Regions from separate parts of the Asticcacaulis solisilvae genome, predicted to be linked through region 2. Evidence: predicted binding sites of a transcription regulator. Region 2 holds the regulator's gene; each other region holds the start of a gene.
The links. Region 2 encodes LexA, which represses DNA repair genes until DNA is damaged. Its sites were predicted from a motif close to ATGTTCNCNANNTGTTCT; they were not measured.
Positions count from the first base shown of each region.

Region 1: a site for LexA is predicted at 2,507-2,524, ahead of uvrA (excinuclease ABC subunit UvrA). Genes of this name have one in related genera too.
Region 3: a site for LexA is predicted at 3,488-3,505, ahead of AB8717_RS17445 (ImuA family protein). Genes of this name have one in related genera too.

Region 1 covers NZ_CP166196.1:2,232,155-2,237,180, reverse strand. Annotated here, with positions in the region: gene AB8717_RS10520 (Tad domain-containing protein) at 1-1,185, shown strand, start outside; gene AB8717_RS10515 (hypothetical protein) at 1,191-2,324, opposite strand; gene uvrA (excinuclease ABC subunit UvrA) at 2,595-5,026, shown strand, end outside.
Region 2 covers NZ_CP166196.1:2,469,409-2,474,434, reverse strand. Annotated here, with positions in the region: gene AB8717_RS11710 (hypothetical protein) at 1-36, opposite strand, end outside; gene AB8717_RS11705 (anthranilate synthase component II) at 173-766, shown strand; gene trpD (anthranilate phosphoribosyltransferase) at 759-1,772, shown strand; gene trpC (indole-3-glycerol phosphate synthase TrpC) at 1,970-2,761, shown strand; gene lexA (transcriptional repressor LexA) at 2,926-3,621, shown strand; gene AB8717_RS11685 (ComEC/Rec2 family competence protein) at 3,615-5,026, opposite strand, start outside.
Region 3 covers NZ_CP166196.1:3,707,612-3,712,637, forward strand. Annotated here, with positions in the region: gene AB8717_RS17425 (glycoside hydrolase family 3 N-terminal domain-containing protein) at 1-1,614, shown strand, start outside; gene AB8717_RS17430 (RNA polymerase sigma factor) at 1,827-2,495, opposite strand; gene AB8717_RS17435 (cupredoxin domain-containing protein) at 2,551-2,862, opposite strand; gene AB8717_RS17440 (DUF4142 domain-containing protein) at 2,859-3,374, opposite strand; gene AB8717_RS17445 (ImuA family protein) at 3,539-4,291, shown strand; gene AB8717_RS17450 (Y-family DNA polymerase) at 4,209-5,026, shown strand, end outside.

The DNA of each region.
Region 1 (5,026 bases), 240 kb from region 2:
GGTAACGCTACGATGGTGTTCGCCCTCTCCCTGACGGCTCTGGTGGTCGTCGTCGGCGGCGGTATCGACTTCAACAGCGCCGTCTCGGGCCATGCCCAGTTGCAGGACGCGGTCGACGCCGCCGTACTGACCGGCGTGCGCGCCTCGTCCAACAATGCCGCCAGCGCCAGTTCGGCCTTCAGCGCCAATGTCGCATCCTCGATCGCCGCGTCGGCCAGCCAGAGCTATTCCAGCGGCACGTCGTCGTCCTCGAATTCCTCGGGTACGGTCAACCAGGTCACCATGACCGGACTGGCGACCGTGCAGAAGCCGACCTTCATGCTGGGCCTGGTCGGGATCAATGCCTTCTCGCTGTCGGCCAGCGCCACCGCGGTCGCCGACAAGGCCTCGTCCAATCCGTGCATCTATGTGCTGGATCCGTCGAGCACCCAGTCGCTGCTGGTCAACAGCGGCGCCAGCGTGACGGCGCCCAATTGTGAAATCCACGTCAAGTCGACGGGCAATCCGGCGGCGATCTTCAATTCCGGCAGCTCGCTGAACTTCAAGAAAATCTGTATCGCCGGCGCCAATGTCATCCGCAATTCGGTGACCGTGCCGAACCTGTCGCTCAGCTGCGCCGCCCAGGATGACCCTTACGCCGGGACCCTGCCCACCCCGTCGTCATCGAGCTGCACCTATTCGAACCTGAACTATAACGGCGCGACCGTGGCCTTGCAGCCTGGCGTCTATTGCGGCTGGTTCAACTTCAACAATTCCTCGGCGACGGTGACCATGGCGCCGGGCGTCTATGTCATCAAGGGCGGCGGCTGGAACGTCAACGGCGGCACCTGGACGGGCAGCGGCGTCACCATCTATTACGCCGACACGTCCAAGATCCAGTTCAACAGCGGCATTTCAGCCAACCTGTCAGCGCCGACTTCGGGCACCTACAAGAACATCCTGATGTATGAGGCGGCGGGCCTGTCCAAGACCCAGTTCGTGCTCAACGATTCGGTCAGCAACCAGCTGAGCGGGCTGATCTGGCTGCCCTCGCGCCAGCTGACCCTCAACGCCAAGTCGGGCATCCAGAGCGACAGCCTGACCATGGTTGTGTGGCAGCTGATCCTGAACAACACGACCTGGAACCTGACGCAGATGACCGGAAGCAGTGGTGGAAGTGTCACCAATATCCGGTTGATCAAGTAGACAATTTAGTACGACACCCTGGCCTTGGGATCGTTGTTCGTGCCGTTGCGGGTGCGGTCGTCCTTGTCGTTGGAATACTGGCCGGGCTTTACCGTATCGTCGGGCTGATAACGCGATTGCGGGCCGTCATTGACGCGCTTCCAGTAGTCCGTATTGCCAGGCTGCGTCTTGTAACGCAGGTCTGCGTCACGCGCGGCCGCCGCGGCCTGAAGGTGGGCGTCGGGCTTGAGGCCGAGGCCGTTCATCTGTCCCAGGGCCAGCATGTCGCAGTCCTTCGGCGGCGTCTTGCCCTTCTTCTGGATATCGACGCAGGACTCGTGGTTTTGCAGGGCCTGGGTTACGCCGTTGCGTCCGCCTTTCAGTTGCCCCAGCGCCGCCGCGCCGGCTGACCCCCTCGCCCCGGCCGCACCCGACTGGCCGCCGGCGGGTGGCGCGGAGGCCTGGCGTGAGGCGTCGGGGCTGAGACCCGAAGGCGCCGGCGGGGCGGCGTCGACGCTGGGCAGCGGCGTTTCGTGGACCTTGAGATCGCTGACATCGTGTTGCTGGGCGAGTTTCGGATTGGCGTCCAGGACTTCTTCCTCGCGCTTCTTCTTTTTGGTGGCGTCGGGATTGCGCTGAGGTTCATCGGCCGCGACCGTCGGCATGGAGCGGTCATTGTTCTGCAGGGCGCGATCGGTGCGGTTGCTTAGTGTGGTAGGCTTTACCGCCTGGAAGGCCTCGGTGTCGCGCGGCGCGGTTTGCAGGGATTTGTCGGGCACGGGGGCCGGTTGCGGCGCGGGTACCGGCTGCGGGGATGCCGCCGTCTGCGGCTGAGGTGTCTGGACCTGGGCCTGCTGCGCGGGCTGCGGCACGGGTTCGGGCGGCGTCTGGCGCGGTGTCACGCGCTCGCTGGGCTGCGGTTGCGGCTGGTCGGGTTGCGGCTCCGGAAGCGGCTCGACGCGGTACAGCTCGGCATTGATGGCGTCCGGCGCGGGCAGGTCCATGGGGTGCGGCGCGTTGGCGATCAGGACCCACAGGACCAGCAGATGCATCAGCAGCGCAGCCGTGGTGGCGCCGGTCAGCCGGCCGCGTTCGCCGATGTCGAACTGGCGGCCTGCGACGGTAACCCTGATCACCCTGTGGCCGAGTGTAACCTGCATGGTTGCCCCTCCTGCCCCGACCCTGCCCCATAATTCAGGCTCCACTGTGTCGTGCATTGTTCGATTTGGCAAATGCTGCTGTAGATTCTTTCGCTCAATCGCCGCATGGCTCGGGCAAACGTGCCCGGCGGGCGGTCGCCCTTGCCAGCGGCGACCAAGCGGTCGCTGCTGGAATTATACCGATGTTGCCAAAATGTTCTTGAACCTTGCTGGCAATCGCGGCATAGGTCCCTATATGACGGGTTTGTAGCTTTAAAGGATATGCGGCGCATGGCCAGTTCCCACCACGATCAGGACTTCATCAAGGTTCGGGGCGCCAGGGAACACAATCTCAAGGGCGTGGATGTCGACATTCCGCGCGGCCAGCTGGTCGTGCTGACCGGCCTTTCGGGCTCGGGCAAGTCGTCGCTGGCCTTCGATACCATCTATGCCGAAGGGCAGCGCCGTTATGTCGAATCGCTGTCGGCCTATGCGCGCCAGTTCCTGGAGCTGATGTCCAAGCCCGACGTCGACCTGATCGAAGGCCTGTCGCCGGCCATTTCGATCGAGCAGAAGACGACATCGAAAAATCCGCGCTCGACCGTCGGAACGGTCACCGAAATCCATGACTATATGCGCCTGTTGTGGGCGCGCGTCGGCGTCCCCTATTCCCCCGCCACCGGCCTGCCGATCGAAAGCCAGACCATCTCGCAAATGGTCGACAAGATCGTCACCCTGCCCGAAGGCACGCGCCTGTTGCTGCTGGCGCCCTACATTCGCGGGCGCAAGGGCGAGTACAAGAAGGAAATCGCCGACCTGCAGCGCCAGGGCTTCCAACGCCTGAAGATCGACGGCCAGTACTATGCCATCGAGGACGCGCCGAAGCTGGAAAAGAACTTCAAGCACGATATCGACGTCGTGGTCGACCGCGTCATCGTCAAGGACGGAATCATGGCGCGCCTGGCGGATTCGCTGGAGACGGCGCTGCGCCTCGCCGACGGGCTGGCGGTGGCCGAGTTCGCCGACGTGGCCGAAGGCGAAACCGAACCGCGCCGCATCCTGTTTTCGGAAAAGTTCGCCTGCCCCGTGTCGGGCTTCACCATCGCCGAGATCGAACCGCGCCTGTTTTCGTTCAACAATCCGTTCGGTGCCTGTCCGGTGTGCGACGGGCTGGGCGTCAAGCTGGCCTTCGACCGCAACCTGATCATCGACGCCAAGAAGACGCTGGAGGACGGCGCGGTGCTGCCGTGGTCGAAGGGGCCGTCGCCGCTCTATGCCCAGACCCTGCAGTCGCTGGGAATCCATTATGGATTCAAGCTCGACACCAGGTGGGACAAGCTGAAGCCCGAAATCCAAGAAATCATCCTGCAGGGCTCCGGCGCCGAAAAGATCAAGTTCACCTACCAGGACGGATCGCGCCGCTACGACGTTACCAAGCCGTTCGAGGGCGTCGTGCCCAATATGGACCGGCGCTGGCGCGAGACCGATTCGTCGTGGGTGCGCGAAGACCTGGCGCGCTATCAGTCGGAAACGCCGTGCGAAGCGTGCAACGGTGCGCGGTTGAAACCCGAAGCCCTGGCCGTCAAGATCGACGCGAAGAACATCTCGGAAATATCGCGCCTGTCGATCGAACAGGCGCACCTGTGGTTCAGCAATATCGAGTCGAAGCTGAGTGAAAAGCAGCTCGATATCGCGCGTCGAATTCTTAAGGAAATCAAAGACCGGCTGCGCTTTCTTAATGATGTGGGTTTGAACTATCTCAACCTGTCGCGCAATTCCGGCACCCTGTCGGGCGGCGAAAGCCAGCGCATCCGGCTGGCGTCGCAGATCGGGTCGGGCCTGACGGGTGTGCTCTACGTGCTGGATGAGCCGTCGATCGGCCTGCACCAGCGTGACAACGACCGTCTGCTGGTCAGTCTCAAGGGCCTGCGCGACCTCGGCAATTCGGTCCTGGTGGTCGAGCACGACGAGGACGCTATCCTCAATGCCGACTACGTCATCGACATGGGGCCAGCTGCCGGCATCCATGGCGGAGAGATCATCGCGCAGGGCGTGCCCGAGGCTATCCGGGCTAATCCGAAGTCGATCACCGGCCAGTACCTGACCGGCAAGCGCGAAATCCCCCTCTTCTATTCGCAGGACACCGACAACGAGCGCCGCCCGATCAACAAGAAGAAGATGCTGAAGGTCATCGGGGCACGCGGCAACAATTTGAAGAACGTCACGGCTGAAATCCCGGTCGGCGTCATGACCTGCATCACCGGCGTGTCGGGCGGCGGCAAGTCGACCTTTACCCTGGAGACGCTGTACAAGGCGGCGGCGCGGCGACTGAACAACGCGTCGGAACATCCGGCGCCGCACGACAAGATCGAAGGGCTGGAATATTTCGACAAGATCGTCGAGATCGACCAGTCGCCGATCGGCCGCACGCCGCGCTCGAACCCCGCGACCTATACAGGGGCCTTCGGCCCGATCCGCGACTGGTTCGCCGGCCTGCCGGAAGCCAAGGCGCGCGGTTATGGCCCGGGGCGTTTCTCGTTCAACGTCAAGGGCGGGCGCTGCGAGGCGTGCCAGGGCGACGGCGTCATCAAGATCGAGATGCACTTCCTGCCGGACGTCTACGTCACGTGTGACGTGTGCAAGGGCAAGCGGTATAACCGCGAGACGCTCGATATCTCGTTCAAGGGCTATTCGATCGCCGACGTGCTGGACATGAGTGTGGA
Region 2 (5,026 bases):
GCGGTCCGAGGTGGCGGTATCGTTCACAATCGGCATATCGGGACTTCTATAAAGGCAGTTTGCGGCGTCATCGTGGTGCGCGCTGCCTTACATATGGTTAACGGCGATCTTATCACTTGGAAAAGATTGGCGGTTTGCTTACATACGCATAAGTTTTCAGGGGCACGCCCAAATGATCCTCGTTATCGATAATTACGACAGCTTCACCTACAACCTCGTCCATTACCTGGCCGAGCTTGGGGCGGAAACGAAGGTCTATCGCAACGACGCGCTGAGCGTTCAGGACGCCCTGGCGCTTGGCCCCAAGGCCATCCTGCTGTCGCCCGGCCCGTGCGCCCCCGACCAGGCCGGCATCTGTCTGCCGCTGCTGCGCGCTGCCCCCGACGACATGCCGGTCCTGGGCGTCTGCCTCGGCCACCAGGCGATCGGACAGGCGTACGGCGGGGATGTCATCCGCGCCAAGACGTTGATGCACGGCAAGACCAGCCAGATCCACCACGCCGACAAGGGCATCTTCCGCGGCCTGCCGAACCCTTTCACCGCCACGCGCTACCATTCGCTGGCGGTGAAGCGTGAGACCCTGCCCGAGGACCTTGAGGTCACGGCCTGGACCGAGGACGGCGAGATCATGGGCGTGCAGCATAAAGTCCGCCCGATCCACGGCGTGCAGTTCCATCCCGAGTCGATCGCCACCGAAGGCGGCCACCAGCTGCTCAGCAACTTCCTCGAACTGGCCGGAATCGGAAGCCATACCCTCTATGTCTGACGCCGAATTCAAGCCGCTCTTGTCGCGCCTCGCCGACGGCGCCACCCTGTCCGAAGAGGATGCCGAAACCTTCTTCTCGGCCTGTTTGCGCGGCGAACCGACCCCGGCCCAGGTCGCCGCGGCCGTGACAGCCATCCGTCTGCGCGGCGAAACGGTCGGCGAAATCGCCGCCTGCGCGCGCGCCATGCGCAAGGCCGCCATCCAGCTCGATCATCCCTACGACGTGGTCGACGTCTGCGGCACGGGCGGCGACGGCCTGCATACGCTCAATATCTCGACGGCCGTGGGCTTTGTGGCGGCCGGCGGCGGCCTCAAGGTCGCCAAGCACGGCAACCGCGCCATTACGTCCAAGTCCGGCACGGCCGACGTGCTGGCGGCGCTGGGCGTCAATATCGAGGCGACATTGACGCAGCAGCGCCGCGCGCTCGACGAGGCCGGCATCTGTTTCCTGTTCGCCCAGGCGCACCACGGCGCCATGCGGCACGTTTCGCCGATCCGCCAGCAACTGGGGTTCCGCACGATCTTCAACCTGCTGGGCCCGCTCAGCAACCCGGCCGGCGCCAGACGCCAGGTCGTCGGCGTGCCGTCTGTGCGCTTCGTAGAGCCGATCGCCCAGGCGCTGGGCGCGCTTGGCGCCACGCGCGCCTGGTCGGTGCACGGTTCGGGCCTCGATGAGCTGACGACGACGGGCGAGACCGAGATCGCCGAATGGCGCGACGGGCATGTCCGCCTGTTTCACATTACGCCGGAAGCCGTGGGCCTGCCGCGTGCGGCGCTGGCCGACATCACCGGCGGTGCGCCGGCTCATAATGCCGAGCGCCTGGCCGCCTTGCTCGACGGCCAAAAGGACGCCTATCGCGATATCGTGCTGCTCAATTCGGCCGCCGCCTTTTTAGTCGGCGACAAGGTTGAAACCCTGAAGGACGGAATCGAACTGGCAGCGGCCGTGATCGACGACGGGCGCGCCCGCAAGGCTCTGGACACGCTGATTGCCGTGACCGCGTGACGCGGCTGCGAGAAAAGTGAAGCGCTACCCGTAAAGTCAATCATCAGAGATGCCATAAAAGTCCCTGATTTGATTTCAAAAGATGAAAATGGTAACGCTCACGCCGCCGTTCGCCATAACGGAAAGTGTGAGTAGTGTAATTTGTGAAGCGTGTTAGCGTCGCGACCGTGATCGCACAGCACGGCTTGGAGGGCGCAATGCTGGATATCCTGGAAAAAATCGCGACCTACAAGCGCGAAGACGTGGCCAATCGCCGGACGTCGACGACGCTCGACGACCTCGAATCGCAGATCGAGCATATCGGCCCGACGCGCGGCTTCATGAAGGCCCTGGTGCGCAACAAACCTGACAATGGCCTGTCGCTGATCGCCGAGATCAAGAAGGCATCGCCGTCCAAGGGTCTGATTCGCGAGGACTTCGATCCGCCCTTCCTGGCGCAGGCCTATGAAAAGGGCGGCGCGTCGTGCCTGTCGATCCTGACCGACAATCCCAGCTTCATGGGGCATGAAAGCCACTTCCAGTCGGCGCGCCAGGCCGTATCCCTGCCCTGCATCCGCAAGGAATTCCTGGTCGATACCTGGCAGGTGACCGAATCGCGCGCCATCGGTGCCGATGCGATCCTGGTCATCATGGCGATGATCGACGACGAACTGGCCGAAGACCTGATCGCGGCTGCGAAGCACTACGGCATGGACGCCCTGGTCGAGGTTCACGACGCCGCCGAAATGGAGCGCGCGCTTAAGCTCGAGTCCAAGCTGATCGGCATAAATAACCGCAATCTCAGGGATTTCCACGTCGACCTGAAGGTCACCGAAGACCTGGCCGGCATGGTCACCAAGGACCACGTCCTGGTCGCCGAAAGCGGTATCTTCACGCATGACGACGTCAAGCGCCTCTCCAACACAGGCGCCACGGCGATGCTGGTCGGTGAAAGCCTTATGCGTCAAGGCGACGTTACAGCGGCAACGAAGGCGTTGCTGGGCGGCTGAACTGTAGCTTTTGGCTTGCGCTAACGCTTCGCGCCTTCAGCGCGGGCGTTAACCATTTGCCCCCTTGACAATCGATTAGAACACACACAGAACACTTGCCATATGTTCATGGCTTGTTCACCGGTATGCGGTAAGAACAGGCAAGATCAAGACAGGTGTCCATCATGCTGACGACCAAACAACGCGAACTCCTGATGTTCATTCACGAGCGCATCAAGGAGAGCGGCGTGTCGCCGTCCTTCGACGAAATGAAGGAGGCGCTGGATCTGGCGTCGAAGTCGGGCATCCACCGGCTGATCACCGCCCTTGAGGAACGCGGCTTCATCCGCCGCCTCGCCCACCGCGCTCGCGCGCTGGAGGTCATCAAGCTGCCCGACCAGGCGACGACCTCGGCGCCGCCGCGCGGCCGCCAGGCCTTTGTGCCGCAGGTCGTCGAAGGCAAGCGCCCGGACGCTGTCCGCCCGGTCAACGACGATACGCGCGAACTGCCGCTGCTTGGCAAGATCGCCGCTGGCGTGCCGATCGAGGCCATGGGCCAGGAACGCGATCGTCTGAAGGTTCCCGAAGTCATGCTGGGGGCCGGTGAGCACTATCTGCTCGAGATCGAAGGCGATTCGATGATCAATGCCGGCATTCTCGACGGTGACTTCGTCATCATCAAGAAGACCGATACCGCCCAGTCGGGCGAGATCGTCGTGGCCCTGGTCGACGGCGACACGGCGACGCTCAAGCGCCTGCGCAAGAAGGGTGCGTCGATCGCGTTGGAGGCCGCCAACCCGGCTTACAAAACGCGTATCTACAATGCCGACGAGGTCAGCGTTCAGGGCCGTCTGGTCGGCCTGATGCGCCGCTATCACTGATCTTCGGCTTCGGAAGGTTCTGACCAGGGTCTATGGCCGCGCAGGGGCTGCGCGGCCTTTATCGTCCATGACGCACCGGCGCGTGTCAGTTCCATCGCGCCCAGCCGGCGGAAATCGCCCGACGAAATGTGGTTCACGCCATGGCATGTGTCCGGCCAGTCGGCCAGCGGGCTTCGCAACACCACGAGGTCGCTGTTGAGGCAAAGGGTATCCAGGGCAATCGCCGATGGCGGCCTGTTGGAAAACCAGAAGCCGATGCGCAGTTTCGCGTCCGGCAACGGCGTGCAGGCATACCCCGAACAGTCATAGTCGCGCGCCGCGATATCGGCCGGCTTCAGGCCATAGCGCTGCGACCATTGTTCAAAGCCGTAGCGCTTGACCTTGGGCCGCAGCACATAGGCCTGTGCGCCGGTGCGAATGGCGGCATTGCCGCCGGTGGGATCGATCCAGACGTCCGTTGCCGGCAGGCGCGGCCACCACAGGATGCTCAGCGCCGGAACCAGGCCCAGCCATCGCATTCGCCCGCGGACAAGGCAGGCCCACACCACGCCCAGGAACGAAATAGCCAGGACGTAATCGGGCGCCGCCGGCCAGTTGAGAACCGCGCCGGGAATGCCTGAGACGATGGCGGCGACCTTGCCGATCAGCCACAATCCGCACGCGGCGATGCGCAAGGCAAAAACGCCGACGGGCGTAGCCGACAGGATGGTACCGATGGCCAGGGCCGGCATGACGACGGCGGTGATCGGGGCTTCGAACAGGTTCGACACAAGCCCGTAAACCGAAAAGCGGTTGAAATAAGCGATGGCGAACGGCGTCGTCGCTGCCGTGGCGACAATACTGACCTTTAGCGACAGCCACAGTCCTTCAATCGATGACTGGACGGTCCTGACCCACCAGGGCACGTGGATTTCGCGGATCGGCGCGTGATGGACCTCGGCCAGGGCCAGCAAGGCGGCGGTAGCCGCGAACGACATCTGGAAGCCCGGCTGGATGACAGCTTCGGGGGTCAGCAGCATGACCACGAGGGCCGCGATGGCCAGTGAATGAAGGCTGAGGGCCTTGCGGTCGCACAGGATGGCCAGGAATGCGACGATGGCGACCACGGCCGAGCGTACGGCGGGCGCCGGTGCGCCCGACAGGGCAAGATAGATGAGGATGGCGACGATACTCAAGGCCGCCGCCAGCTTCTTGATCGACACGCGTAAGGCCAGCCAGGGCCATAGCGCCATGACGTAACGCAGGGCAAAGAAGACGGCGCCGCCGACAATCGCCATGTGCACGCCGGAAATCGACAGGATATGGGCCAGGCCCGAATCGCGCATGGTGCCAACGAAGACGTCGGGGATATAGCGCTGCTGCCCGGTTACCAGGGCCGCGGCGAATCCGCCGAGCGTGTCCCCGT
Region 3 (5,026 bases), 1.2 Mb from region 2:
GCCGGCACGCAGTCGGTCATGGCGTCGTACAATTCCTGGCACGGTATCAAGATGCACGCCAACCATGCCCTGATGACCGACGTGCTGAAGGGCCGGATGGGCTTCGACGGCTTTATCATGGGCGACTGGAACGCCCACGGCCAGATCCCGGGCTGCAGCAATGCCGACTGCCCGGCCGCCTTCAATGCCGGCCTCGACATCTACAACGTGCCGCAGGACTGGAAGGCGCTTTACGGCAATATGGTGCGCGAGGTGAAGGACGGCACCATCCCGATGAGCCGGCTGGATGATGCGGTGCGCCGTATCCTGCGCGTCAAATTCCGCGCCGGCATTTTCGACGAGCCGGCACCGAAGGACCGCCCCGATACCTTTAAAAACCTGGGTGCGCCCGAACACCGCGCCATTGCGCGCGAAGCCGTCGCCAAGTCGCTGGTCCTCCTCAAGAACAATGGCGTCCTTCCCGTCAAGGCCAATGCCAATATCCTGCTGGCCGGCGACGGCGCCGACAATGTCGCCATGCAGTCGGGCGGCTGGACCCTGTCGTGGCAGGGCGCCGACAACGGCCCGAACGACTTCCCCGGCGCGACCTCGATCTATGCCGGCATCAAGGCGGCGGCGGAAAGCGCCGGCGGCCACGTCACCCTGTCGGCGGATGGGGCGTTCACGCAGAAGCCCGATGTCGCCATCGTCGTCTTCGGCGAGACCCCCTATGCCGAATTCATGGGCGACCAGACCGACGTGGCCTTGCACCACGACAATGTCGAAAGCCTGGAACTTCTGAAAAAGCTGAAAAGCCAGGGCATTCCGACCGTCGCCGTGCTGCTGTCGGGCCGTCCGCTCTATGTCAATCCGCAAATCAATGCGTCGGACGCCTTCGTCGCGGCCTTCCTGCCGGGCTCGGAAGGCGAAGGGGTCGCGGACGTGTTGCTGGGTCGCCAGGACTTCAACGGCCGCCTGAGTTTCTCGTGGCCGAAGCGCCCCGACCAGACGCCGCTCAATGTCGGCGATAAAACCTACGATCCGCAGTTTGCTTACGGTTTCGGCCTGACCTACGCGGCGCGGAAAACCACGCCGCAACTGCCCGAGGTCAAGGAAACGACGCGCTACGGCGAGCGCAACGTCTACCTCGCCAAGGGCCAGTTGTGGAACGGATATCACCTGACGATCGGCGACACGAATGCGCCGCACATGGCCTATGTCGGCACGCGCACCACGCTGTACGGTTCGGCGGCGATCACCGTGCAGCCGGCGGATAACGGCATCCAGGCCGAATGGGCGGGCAAGCGTAATTCATGGGTGGATATCGGCGCCGACGCGCCTTCGGACGTGGCGCGCGAAGCCAACGGCGCCATGCTGTTGAGCGTCAGCCTGACCGTCAAGTCGGCGCCGTCGTCGGAGGTCCGCCTGGGCGTGGGCTCGGCCTCCGTGCCGGTGACCAAGCTTTTGACTCCAGGCGCGGTGACCATCAACGTACCGCTGTCGTGCTTCAAGGCGCAGGACCTGTCGAAAACACCAAGCGTCATGCACCTGGAGACCAAAGGCACGCTCGACGTCGTGCTGACCGAGGTGCGCCTGAGCGAGACCAAGCAGGGCGCGGCCTGCCCGGCGGAATAATTGTGGATGCGTCAGAGCTCGATGGCTTCTGCCGTTCCCCCTTCCGTCATCCGCCGCTTGCCGCGGCGTTTGCCACCTTCCCCTTAAAAGGGGAAGGAAGGGAGTTTCACTATCCAATTCCTTCCCTGCGCAGCGGGGAAGGTGGCTGGGTCGGCGTCAAGCCGATCCAGACGGAAGGGGCAGATCCGTCGTTGTTGCAAGCGGCCTTGCTGTTATGACGTTTCCAGACGCCGCAGCACGGCTTCCGTAATCGCATTACAGCGCGCGCCGAGGAAGGCGAAGGCGTCACCGAACGCGCCCGACAGCTGTTTGTCGAGCGCTTCACGCAACAGGCGGCGGGCGCGGTGATGCCGCGTCTTGACCGTCGCGGCCTTCAAGCCGAGTTGTACGGCGGTGTCCTCGACCGAGCAGCCTTCGACTTCGCGCAGCAGGAAGACCAGCCGGAAGTCGACCGGCAGATCGTCGACCGCGCGTTCCAGCAGGCGGCGCATCTGGGCGCGCGCAGCCTCGTCTTCCGGCCCGGCCGGAACAGCGGTCAGCGGAAAGGCCACGACATTGGGCTGGTTTTCGATCGCCGTCATTTCGACCGTCCTGCGCCGGCGGCGCAGGCGCGCGCGGGCTTCGTTGAGCGTGATGGCCGACAGCCAGGTGAACAGGCCGCTGTCGCCGCGAAAGCCCGCAATGGCGGCAAAGGCGTGCAGATAGGCTTCCTGCAAGGCGTCCTCGGCTTCGTCGTCATTGCCGAGTACGGCGCGAGCAATGCGGAACAGGCGCTGGTTGCAGCGCTGCATGATGGCGCGGAAGGCGTCGCGGTCGCCCGTGCGGGCGTGCATGACCAGGGCGTCTTCGCTTAAACCCCGATAATCTATGGCGGTCAGCATGACGATCCTTCCCGGAACGATTTCAGCACGTCCGTGACACGGTCCGCAAGGCGGGTCATTTTACCGTCAGGCGGATCGTCATGGTAGGGTGGTAGCGGCATGTGACCTCATAGGTTCCGGAATGCTTCAGCACGACGCTGCGGCTTTCGCCCGGCTTGAGGTCGAGATCGAACTCGCCCTTCGCCGTGGCCGTGTGGCGGAAGGAATCCGCATTGGTGAAGACCAGGGTGTCGCCGGCTGTCAGCCCGGCCGACGGCGGCTGGAAGGCCATGTCGCGGATGAACACCGTCGCGCTCTGCGAGGTGCGGGCGCCGGCCGGAAAGGCCAGCGCCAGCACGGCGGCCGCTACAAAAGCGATATGCCTCAATGCAGTTCCCCATCGACCATTTCGGCGTGGGCCTGGTGGGCTTCGAACAGCTTCAGCCCGGTTTGCAGCAGCGATTTCAGGTCGGCGTTCTGCGCATTGGGAATCAGGGTGTCACGCAGGGCGCCGTTGACCGTCTTGTGGTAGGCGACCTCGTTGTCGACATAGGCCTTGTCGAAGGCAGCGCTGTCGAGCGCCTCCAGCTTTTTCGCCTCGGCGTCGGCCCCGGCCTTCAGCGCCTGGCTGGTGGCGTTGTCCTCGGGTGTGACTTTCAGCTTGCCGAGCAGGGCCAGGGCCTTGTCATTGACGGCCTTGTGGTCGCGCGCCATGTCCTCGGCGAAGGCGCGGACCCTGGGATTGTGCGATTTCTTCAAGGCCAGTTTGGCGGCGTCGATATCGATATTGCCCGCCGTATAGGCGATGTGGGCGATCTGCGCGTCATTGATCTGCGTGTCGGCCAGGGCCGCGGCCGGCAGCATCAGGGTGGCAATCAGGCATGCGGTGCGTACGAACATCACTATCCTCCTCGGGATTTGCAGCGCGCGCCTCTCGCCACGCCTGACCATTGGATGCGCCGGCCGCCGAAAGGTTCCCGAAAATCCTTCCCCCTTGACTCTTATTTCGAATGGGAACAAAAAGAGAACATAATTCCGAAGAACTCGGAGCAATGGTGGTTGTCATGTCGAAGCTCTCACACACGGGACTCGCCCAACTGCGCCAGCGGATCCAGGCGCTCGACGGCAGCCGGCGCGCGGCCGGCGTGTTGCCGTTCGGCATAGCCGCGATCGACGACCGCCTGCCGGGCGGCGGACTGGCGCTGGGCGCGCTGCACGAGGTGGCGGGTCACGGCGACGGGGTCGTCGACGGCGCCGCCGCCGGATTGTTTGCCGCCGGCATCGCCGCGCGCACGGCGGGCAAGGTCCTGTGGTGCGTTACGCAGTCCGACCTGTTCGCACCCGGCCTGGCGCAGGCCGGGCTGTCGCCCGGCCGCGTCATCCACGTCGAGGCCGGCGACGACAAGACGCTGCTGGCCGTGTGCGAGGAGGCCCTGCGTCACGGCGGCCTTGGCGCCGTGGTCGGTGAGGTAGCGAAACTGCCCATGGTGGCGTCGCGCCGCCTGCAGCTGGCCGCCGAGGACCACGCCACCCTGTGTCTCATCGTGCGGCGCTGGAAACAGGTCAAGGCCGCCGCCGAATTCGGTCAGCCGACCTCGGCGACGACGCGCTGGCGTGTGGCGGCAGCGCCATCGTCCCCCCTGCCCGTCCCCGGCCTGGGCCGGGCGCGCTGGGACCTCGAACTGATGCGATGCAAGGGCGGAGAAGCCGCCCGTTTTACCGTGGAGGCCTGCGATGAGAAGGGTCGTCTCGCTCTACCTGCCGCGCTGGTCCACCGACCGGCTGCGCCGCCGCCCCGGCTGCGCGCTGCCTCCTGAGCAGCCTCTGGTCCTGAAAGGCATGGACGGACGCAAACGCGTCGTCACCGCGCTCGACAAGGCCGCTGCCGACCAGGGGCTTTATGTCGGTATGCCGCTGGCCAAGGCGCAGGCCCTGGTCGAGGGCCTGGTGGTCCACGACGCCGAGCCCGAAGCCGATGCCGAAGCGCTGGATACCCTGGCGCGCTGGGCGCTCAGGCGGTTTTCGCCCGTGGTCGCGGCCGATGCGCCGAACGGCCTGGTCATCGACATTACGGGAGCCGCGCACCTCAACGGCGGCGAAGACGGCGTGCTCGACCGGCTGGTCGAGGCGCTGAAGGCTGAAGGCGTCACGGCGCGCGCCGCGGTCGCCGATAGCTGGGGGGCGGCTCACGCGGCGGCGCGCTTTTTGCCGAAACGCACCGCCGTCATGGGCCCGGCCCGCGACTGGCTGCCTGCCCTGCCGCTCAATGCCCTGCGTCTGACGCGCGACGTGGTGTCGGGCCTGAGCTTGCTGGGTTTCGATACGATCGGCGACCTTGTAGACCAGCCGCGCGCGCCGCTGATCCGCCGCTTCGGCCTCGACCTGGCGCGCCGTCTCGACCAGGCGTTCGGTCACGTGCCCGAACCTATCGATCCTATCCGCCTGCCCGATGTCACCAGCATCGAACGCCATTTCGCCGAACCGATCGGCGCGCCCGAGACGATCGCCCGCTATACCGGCAAGCTGACCGAGACCTTGTGCGACGCCCTGGA